DNA from 4 places in the Actinomadura sp. NPDC048955 genome. Region 2 is predicted to be linked to each of the others. Evidence: riboswitches for the same ligand, from Rfam matches in the RefSeq annotation. Region 2 holds a riboswitch; each other region holds the start of a gene.
The links. A riboswitch is a leader RNA that binds a small molecule or an ion and turns the genes downstream of it on or off. The one in region 2 is predicted to bind cyclic di-AMP.
Positions count from the first base shown of each region.

Region 1 (2,194 bases), on a different contig from region 2:
CATCTGAGAACCCCGGATGACCTGCTCAGCGAACTCACCGAGGTCGCAGCCAGGGGGCCGGCTCGCTGCTCCCGCGCGCGTCGATAGCGCGTGCCAAGAGCGCCGGGCCAACAACGGCCCGCGCCATGGGGATTCGAGTGGACGGCGTTGTACTCGTCGCCGAGATCGTCGATGTCGACGATCGGCCGAACAGTAACGGTTCGAGAAGAACCTCAACGGCTCAGCCAACCGGATCGTGTTCGAGGGTCCGACGCGGGTAGCGTCCCCCACCCACCCAAGGTGCGCCCTCTTGCAAGATCCTGATCTACCTGCCCGGGCGGGCTCGTCCGGGGCGAGATCAGATGCTCTTCCGCAGCCTGAGGACTGTGGTGTCGACCCGCCTAGACGACAGACATCGCACGCGCGCGGGTGGGCTGCGGGCGGGAAGAAGCGGCTTGGTGGTGCCGGGGGCCGTTCAGTACCCCGCGTTGTTCCTCCGGCCCATGCAGTGCTGACGTCCGGCATCGCCGCAGGCGGCGGGGGTCCGGCCCCACTCTCGGCGCCCGGTCGGCTCAGACCCGCATCCGCGTCCTAAAGGCAACGGATCATGTGGTGTGTGCATTACAGGCAATCTCCTGAGCGGTCAGGCGTGGTCGGTCCCTCGGGGTGGAGGGGGCCGACAAGAAATCTTTGGCGGTCTTGACCGGTCCACAGCCCTTGCGTGCAGGGAGCTTTGGAGAGTCTTTGCAGGTGGGTCGCGTCTTTGGGATGGGCTTGACGAAATATGGGGCCGCTTGAACCTGTTGTGGGTCTGTGACCGACGGGGAAGCCCGTCCGGAGCGCCCGACCAGATCATGAAGGGCGCGTCGAGTCCCTGATCATCAGGACGGCCGATCAAGGTACGTCCGCCGCCGAGTCCGCAGAGCGCCGATCACGGCGCAGCGGAGCCGGGGACCCACCGAAACACCGGGGTGAATCCGCACCCCCGCAATGCGCGGGGCCGCGGTAGGGCCACTTCCACGCCCGAACCCGACAGCTAACCCGGTAGGCGGACTGGAAGAACTCAGGAGAACCTTCGCATGACCGCTCGTACCTTCAACATGACCAAGCGCATGGGCGCCCGCGTCACCGCCGGAGCCGTCCTCTCCCTGGCGGGCGCGTTCGGCTTCGCCTCCCTGGCCCCGTCCGCCCAGGCGGACGCCAAGCCCGCGAACACCGTGCACGTCGCCCCCGTGTCCAAGGCCGACGCCAACGGCGCCCAGGCCGGCGCCTCCGCGCAGGACGTCATCAACCTCGCCCGCACGCAGGTCGGCACCCACGAGGACGCCTCGGGCAACAGCAAGTTCAACAACTGGTACGTCGGCTCGCCGCTGGGCGAGCAGAACGCCCACCGCATCGGTGCCGGCAGCGCCTCGGTCTACAAGGGCCAGTCGTGGTGCGACATGTTCGTGTCCTGGCTGGGCCAGCACACCGGCACCAAGGGCATGGGCGCCGACGCCTACACCGTCAGCCACGCCAAGTGGTTCAAGAAGACCGGCCGCTTCGGTGAGACCCCGAAGCCCGGCGCCGTGGTCTTCTTCGCCTGGAACGGCGGCGGCATCAAGGGCGTCGAGCACGTCGGCATCGTCGTGAAGGACAACCACGACGGGACCATCAACACCATCGAGGGCAACACCGGCGACGCCGTGAAGAAGAAGGTCCGCGACACCTCCACCGTCGCCGGCTACGGCTACCCCGAGTACCGGTGAGCTGAGGCCGTTCAGCGGCCCCTTGCCCCGCACCGTCCAGTGGTGCGCCCCCCTTCTCCCTCCCTGCGCGATCACACCCACGTCGCGAGCACGCCCACGTGCCGTGCGCCGGGTCCGTCATGCCCCAACGGCGAGCCCCTCACGCCCGAAGGCGTGACCCGGCGCACGGACCACCGAGCAAAGGACGAACATGCAGCAGCGAGTCATCGACACCGCCCTGATCGGCACCGCCCTCGCGGGCCTGCTGGTGACGGGCGTGGCGGCCGGGGCCACTCATGGGAGCCCGGCGGACGAGCCGGCGGCGCAGAAGGTCACCGGACAGCAGGTGGCCGCGCACAAGGCCGCCGGGCAGCAGTTGATCGGGCACAACGTCACCGACCAGCTGGTGTCCGGGCACAAGGTCACCGGGCAGCGGGTGTCCGAGCCCAAGGCGACCGGGCAGCAGGCGACCGGGCAGCAGGCGACCG
Region 1 is NZ_JBEZJI010000019.1:121,084-123,277, reverse strand. It holds cyclic di-AMP (ydaO/yuaA leader) riboswitch at 879-1,044, shown strand; gene AB0C84_RS20110 (CHAP domain-containing protein) at 1,059-1,727, shown strand; gene AB0C84_RS20105 (hypothetical protein) at 1,918-2,194, shown strand, end outside.
Region 1: another riboswitch for cyclic di-AMP. It lies ahead of AB0C84_RS20110 (CHAP domain-containing protein); the one in region 2 lies ahead of AB0C84_RS16650 (hypothetical protein).

Region 2 (2,194 bases):
GGCCAGTCCGCCGGTGACGAGGACGGCGGAGATCCAGTCGAGGCGCGACCCGGGGAAGCCGGGCGGCGCCGGAAGGACGATCCGTCCCGCCACCGAGGCGGCCGCGGCGATCGCGACGTTGACGTAGAGGCACCAGCGCCAGTCGGCGTACTGGGTGAGCGCGCCGCCGAGCAGCAGCCCGACCGCCGCGCCGCTGCTGGCCACGGCGCCGTACACGCCGAACGCCTTCGCGCGCTCCTTGGGTTCGGTGAAGGTCACCGCCAGCAGGGACAGGGCGGTCGGCGCGAGGAGCGCGGCGAACGCCCCCTGCAGGGCGCGCCCGACCACGAGGACCCCGAAGCCCGGGGCGGCCCCGGCGATCATCGAGGCGATCGCGAATCCGGCCAGCCCGGCCAGGAAGCTGCGGCGCCGCCCGACCAGGTCGGCGATCCGGCCGCCGAGCAGGAGCAGCCCGGCGAAGGAGAGGGTGTAGGCGGTGATCACCCACTGCCGGTCGGCGTCGCCGAAGCCGAGCGCGTGCTGGGCCGTCGGCAGCGCGATGTTCACGATCGTGGCGTCGAGCGCGATCATCAGCTGCGCGACGGCGATGACGACCAGCGCCGCCCAGCGCCGGTTCGGGGTGCCCGCGGACGGGCCGGACGCGGTCCGCGCCGTGATGGCGGTCATGGAACCCACCTCCCAATAAATGAAGGGTTCTCCTCCGGATAATAACTGGAGGTTTCTCCTCCGTCTAGAGGTGACCTTGCCCTCCCTGGGAGGTTTCAGTAGCTTTGCCCCTTCAAGGCGTCTGCCAGGCGTTTTGTCCCACTCCGGTGGGGCGGGGTGCCATCCCCGCGCGCCAAGGCCCGAGACCCCTCATCGATCGGGCCCCACATCGTCAGAGCCGCTGTCTCCCAGCGGCACCCGCCGAGTCCGCCGTGGCGCGGAGCCGGGGACCCAACCCGCACTGGGGTGAATCGGCCTGTTCTCGGGCCGTAGGGCGACTTCCACGTCCGAACCCGTCAGCTAACCCGGTAGGCGGCACATGGAAGCAAGGAGCCCCCCTTGAAAGGCAAGCAGAGCAAGCGGTCGCGCGTCCTCCGGCCCGGCCCCTGGGCCACGGTCACGCTGACAGGCCTCGCCGTCTTCGGCGTGACGGCGGCAGTGCCGACGACCTTGCAGCACGCGTCCACCGAGAACGTCGCCGCCGTCCAGACCGTGCCGCAGCAGCGGACCGCGGGGCAGCAGGCCGCGCCGCGGAAGGCGGCACCGCAGGAGCAGGTCAGGGCCCAGGCCGAGGTCCTGAAGGAGTTCAAGGCACCGGCGAAGGCCGAGCCGTCCACGAAGACCAAGACCAAGAAGCAGGCCGCCGAGCCCGTGCCGGACGAGCGGTCCAAGGTCATCAAGCGGGCGGAGACCTGGCATCCGCACTCCGACGAGCGGGTCCCCTACAGCCAGACGAGCACGCACAACGGCTACCGCACCGACTGCTCGGGCTTCGTGTCCATGGCGCTCGGCCTGCCCAAGCCCGGGACGAACACCGTCGGCCTCACCTCGTCGCGGTACACCGAGCGCATCGAGATGTCCGGGCTGAAGAAGGGCGACCTCGTCATGGACGCCCTCGGCAGCAACACCACGCGGCACGTCGTCATCTTCGAGAAGTGGGCCGACAAGGAGCACTCGTCGTACTGGGCCTACGAGCAGCGCGGCCGGTACGGAACCGACCACCGGACGCTCGACTACGGGCTGTCCTCGGACGACGAGTACAAGGCGTACCGGCCGACGTCCCTCAAGTAGGCCGGCGGGAGATGCCCGGCATCGGCTCATCGCCGGTGCCGGGCGGAACGGGCCGAGGAGCGGGACGGGTCAGACCGAGCGGACGGCCCGCAGGGACTCCTTCAGGGAACCGAGGGTCGAGAAGACGGCCGTGGGTTCGTAGCCGCAGTGGGCCATGCAGTTGGCGCAGCGGGAGTCGCGTCCCCGTCCGTAGGAGTCCCAGTCGGTCTCGTCCAGGAGTTCCTGGTAGGTCTGCGCGTAGCCGTCCGACATCAAATAGCAGGGACGCTGCCAGCCGAAGAGCGAGTAGGACGGGATCGCCCAGGCCGTGCAGGGGAAGTCGACCTTGCCTTCCAGGAAGTCCAGGAACAGGGGCGAGTGGTTGAAGCGCCACCGCTTGCGGTTGCCGCCCCCGAACGCCTTGCGGAACAGCTCCCGC
Region 2 is NZ_JBEZJI010000014.1:110,567-112,760, reverse strand. It holds gene AB0C84_RS16655 (MFS transporter) at 1-666, opposite strand, end outside; cyclic di-AMP (ydaO/yuaA leader) riboswitch at 895-1,035, shown strand; gene AB0C84_RS16650 (hypothetical protein) at 1,045-1,776, shown strand; gene hpnH (adenosyl-hopene transferase HpnH) at 1,846-2,194, opposite strand, start outside.

Region 3 (2,194 bases), on a different contig from region 2:
CCCGGCCTCGTCCGCGGGCTTGCGGGTGAGCGCCTCCGTCATCATCAGCTCGGTGATCTTCACCCGGTCGACGCTGCCGTCGTGCCGGCACCAGGCGACCTGCTGGCCCTTCTTGATCGTGCCGGCGTGCACCCGGCACAGCGCGATCCGGCCGAGGTAGCTGGAGGCGTCCAGGTTCGTCACGTGCGCCTGGAGCGGGGCGTCGGGGTCGTAGGACGGCGCGGGGATCGTCTCGGTGATGACCTTGAACAGCGGCTCCAGGTCGTCGCTGCCCGGCATGGCGCCGTCGGCCGGCTTGTCGAGCGAGGCCCGCCCGGCACGCCCCGACGCGAACACGATCGGGAAGTCGATCTGGTCCTCGTCGGCGTCGAGGTCCATGAACAGCTCGTAGGTCTCGTCCACGACCTCGTCGATGCGCGCGTCGGGACGGTCGGTCTTGTTCACGACCAGGATCACCGGCAGCCGCGCGGCGAGCGCCTTGCGCAGCACGAACCGGGTCTGCGGGAGCGGGCCCTCGCTGGCGTCCACCAGGAGCACGACGCCGTCCACCATGGACAGGCCGCGCTCGACCTCGCCGCCGAAGTCGGCGTGCCCCGGGGTGTCGATGATGTTGATGGTCAGCCCGTTGTGCAGGACCGCGGTGTTCTTCGCGAGGATGGTGATCCCCTTCTCGCGCTCCAGGTCGTTGGAGTCGAGCACCCGGTCGTCGACGTCCTGGTTCTCGCGGAAGGCGCCGGACTGCCAGAGCATGGCGTCGACCAGCGTCGTCTTGCCATGGTCGACATGGGCGACGATCGCGACGTTACGGAGGTCGTCGCGCGTGGAGATGGGCATGCGGGTTCGCCTTGCGTGAGAGTTCGGGAGTCGCCGCAGACGTGCGGCCGGACCCATTCTACTTGGCCGTGCGTACCACCCACTCCGAGCCGTTCGTCCCACCGGTCGCAGGGGCCTCGATTGGCCAACTTTGCGCATCCTTTGTAATCTGCCCGAGATCCGGTCGTCCGGAGTCCCACCCCCCGGGACTGCGACCGGAACGCCGAATCTCCCGCACGACGGGAGAACCGGGGACCCATCACCTCGGGGTGAATCGACGTTCGTCGTAGGGCGACTCCTGGCCCGAACCCGTCAGCTAACCCGGTAGGCGCACGAGGAGAGGAGAACACCGGCTTGGCTCCGGATCCCCATCGGCGGCGTCGCGTCCTGCCCACCGCCACCGCGACCCTGCTCCTGATCGGCCTCGGCGCCACCGCGCCGGACCTCGCCCACGCCGCCCAGCCGTTCCGGCCCGCCTCCGCGCCCATGGCGCCGAGCCCCACGCCGACGACGGAGAAGGGCCTGCGCAAGAGCCTCGACGCTCTGAACGAAGAGGCCGAGATCCTCACGGAGAAGTTCAACAAGGCCCGCGTGGAGTTCAACAAGGCCCGCAAGGCCGAGCAGGACGCCACCAGGGAGGCCGAGCGGCTGCGCGCCCTCGCCGAGCCCGCCCGCCAGAAGCTCGGCAGCCTCGCCGCCGCGAACTACATGGCCGGGGGCCCCGACGTCCTCTTCGGCTCCGGCGCCTCCGCCGAGGGCCTGTCCGACCGCGCCTTCCTCGCGCAGAGCCAGGCCACCGCCGTCCTCGCCCTGAAGAAGCAGATCGACCAGGCCGACGCCGCGGAACGCACCGCGAAGGCGAAGACCGCGCAGGTCAAGAAGGCCTGGGACGACGCCAAGAAGACCCGCGAGGCCGCCAAGACCAAGGTCTCCGAGGTGATGAAGCGCCTCGACAAGCTGACCACCACCCACGCGAGCGACCCCCGCACCGGCCTCAGCGCCACCGTGAAGGGCTCCGGCCTCCCCGCCAAGATGGCCCGCAAGGCCCTCACCAAACTCGGCTCCCCGTACGTGTGGGCCGCCGCCGGCCCGAGCAGCTTCGACTGCTCCGGCCTCGTCGTCTGGGCCTACGCCCAGGTCGGCAAGCCCGGCCTCCCCCACTACACCGGCGACCTGTTCGCCATGGGCTCGAAGGTCTCGCGCGGCGCCCTCCGCTCCGGCGACCTCGTGTACTTCGGCGGCAACCTCCACCACATGGGCATCTACCTGGGCGACGGCAAGTACCTCCACGCCCCCCAGACCGGCGACGTGGTAAAGATCTCCAAACTCTCCGACCGCTCCGACTTCGCAGGCGCGAACCGTATTTCTTAGCTTTTTCTCC
Region 3 is NZ_JBEZJI010000036.1:76,336-78,529, reverse strand. It holds gene typA (translational GTPase TypA) at 1-834, opposite strand, end outside; cyclic di-AMP (ydaO/yuaA leader) riboswitch at 1,025-1,160, shown strand; gene AB0C84_RS29170 (NlpC/P60 family protein) at 1,168-2,184, shown strand.
Region 3: another riboswitch for cyclic di-AMP. It lies ahead of AB0C84_RS29170 (NlpC/P60 family protein); the one in region 2 lies ahead of AB0C84_RS16650 (hypothetical protein).

Region 4 (2,194 bases), on a different contig from region 2:
GCGGCGCACCGCCGGCGAGGACGCGTGACCGTGATCCTCCTGGTGGCCGGCCTGGCCGGTTCGGTGGTCCTGCTGGGATGCGCGGCGGGGCCCGCCCTGGATCTGCTGCGGCGCTCGGCCGTCGGCCCGGGGACGGCGATCGCCTGCTGGGCGGCCGCCCTCGCCGGGACGACCATCGCGGCGGCGGGGAGCGCGGCGGCGGCGCTGCTCGCGCCGCCGGGCCCGGGCCACGGGTTCCTGTCGCGGCTGCGCGACTGCCTGCCCCATCACGGCCGTCTCGCCACCGTCGCCGCGGCGGTCGCGACCGCCGTCCTCGCCGCCGCGTGCGCCGCCGTCCTCGCCCGCGGCCTGCCGAGGCTCGGCCGGGCCATGCGCCACCGCCGCCGGCACCGGGAGATGCTGCGGCTGGTCGCCGGCGAGGACCGGCGCCATCCGGACGTCCTCGTCCTCGACCATCCCGTGCCGGTGGCGTACTCGCTGCCGTCCCGGCACCGCGCGATCGTGGTCAGCACCGGGGCGCAGCGGGCGCTCAGCGCCGAGGAGTTCGGCGCCGTCCTGGCGCACGAGCGGGCGCATCTGCGCCAGCGCCACCATGTGCTCCTGCTGGCCCTGGACCTGGTCCACGCCATGCTGCCGTGGCTGCCGACCGTCCGGCGCGCGAAGGCGCGGCTGCCGCTGCTGCTGGAGATGGCCGCGGACGACGCGGCGGTCCGCGTCCACGGCAGCAAGCCGCTGGTCGGCGCCCTGTGCCGGCTGTCGGCGGCGCCGACCGGCGCGGGGGCGCTCGGGGCGGCGGGCGAGCCCGCCGCCGGTGCGCTGAGGGAGCGGGTGCTGCGGCTGGAGGGCGCCGCTCCGCCGAGGCCGCGCCGTGCCGTCCGGCTCGCGGCCGGCCTCTTCGTGGTGGCGGCGGTCACCGCGCCGCTCCTGGCCGGGGCCGCGGCGATCGCCGAGCTGGCCGCCACCTGCTGAGGCGGTATGTGGCTTTTGAGGAAAACCTCCGCTCAGGTGGCGAACCGCCCGTAAACCTCCTACGCTCCGTAGGAGGTCTCGGTCCGACGTCCCCGCCGGGGACGGCCGGCGACCGCGCCGAATCCCGCGGACGGCTCCGTCCGGGGAACCGGGGACCCGATCTTCAGGGGTGAATCCGTCCCGCGCGGACGGAAGGGCGACTCCGGCCCGAACCCGTCAGCTGACCCGGTAGGCGTTACAGGAGAGGACACCGTATGCAGCGACGAGCTGCCGGCCCCCGAACGACAGCCCGCCGCAGGATCCGCACCGGCTCGAACGTCACGGCATGGACGGCCGCCCTCGCGCTGTCCGCCGGGCTTCTCGCCCCCGCGCCCGCCCACGCCGAGCCCAAGCCGACGCGCAAGCAACTGACCGCGCAGCAGGAGAAGCTCGCCGACGAGGCCGAGAAGCTCAGCGAGCAGTACAACGGACTGCGCGAGCGCCTCAAGCAGGCCGAGCACGCCGCGAAGACGGCCAGGAGCAGCGCCCTGCGGCAGCAGAAGGCCCTGGACGAGGCGCGCGAGCGGATGGCGAAGATCGCCGCGGACAGCTACAAGAACGGCCCCGCGGACCCGGCCATCAGCTTCGCCTCGGCCTCCGACCCGCAGGCCGTCCTGGACCAGTCGGCCACCCTCAACTACTTCGCCAAGCAGAACGACACCCGCATCACGCAGATGCTCCAGGTGATGCAGGGCGCCGACCGGTCCCGCAAGGCCGCCGAGCAGCGCGCCGCCCAGGTGCGCGCGCTCACCGGCGAGGCGAAGAAGAAGCGCCGGGAACTCCAGGTCAAGCTCAAGAAGGTCGAGAAGCAGCTCGGCACCTTCAACACCGCCGGTTCGCGGCCCGGCTCCATGCCCAACATCAACTCCGGCGGGGCCTCGGCCAAGGCGATGACGGCCGTCCGGGCCGCCCTGGCCCAGCAGGGCGTGCCCTACTCCTGGGGCGGCGGCAACGCGTCCGGCCCGAGCTACGGCACCGCGCAGGGCGCCAACATCAAGGGCTTCGACTGCTCCGGCCTGACCCTGTACGCCTACGCGCAGGTCGGCATCACCCTCGGCCACTACACCGGCAGCCAGTACAACGCCGGCACCCACGTGAGCATGAGCCAGCTCAAGCCCGGCGACCTGGTGTTCTTCCACAGCGACCTGCACCACATGGGCATGTACATCGGCAACGGCAACATGGT
Region 4 is NZ_JBEZJI010000004.1:113,022-115,215, forward strand. It holds gene AB0C84_RS05910 (BlaI/MecI/CopY family transcriptional regulator) at 1-28, shown strand, start outside; gene AB0C84_RS05915 (M56 family metallopeptidase) at 25-969, shown strand; cyclic di-AMP (ydaO/yuaA leader) riboswitch at 1,075-1,220, shown strand; gene AB0C84_RS05920 (NlpC/P60 family protein) at 1,224-2,194, shown strand, end outside.
Region 4: another riboswitch for cyclic di-AMP. It lies ahead of AB0C84_RS05920 (NlpC/P60 family protein); the one in region 2 lies ahead of AB0C84_RS16650 (hypothetical protein).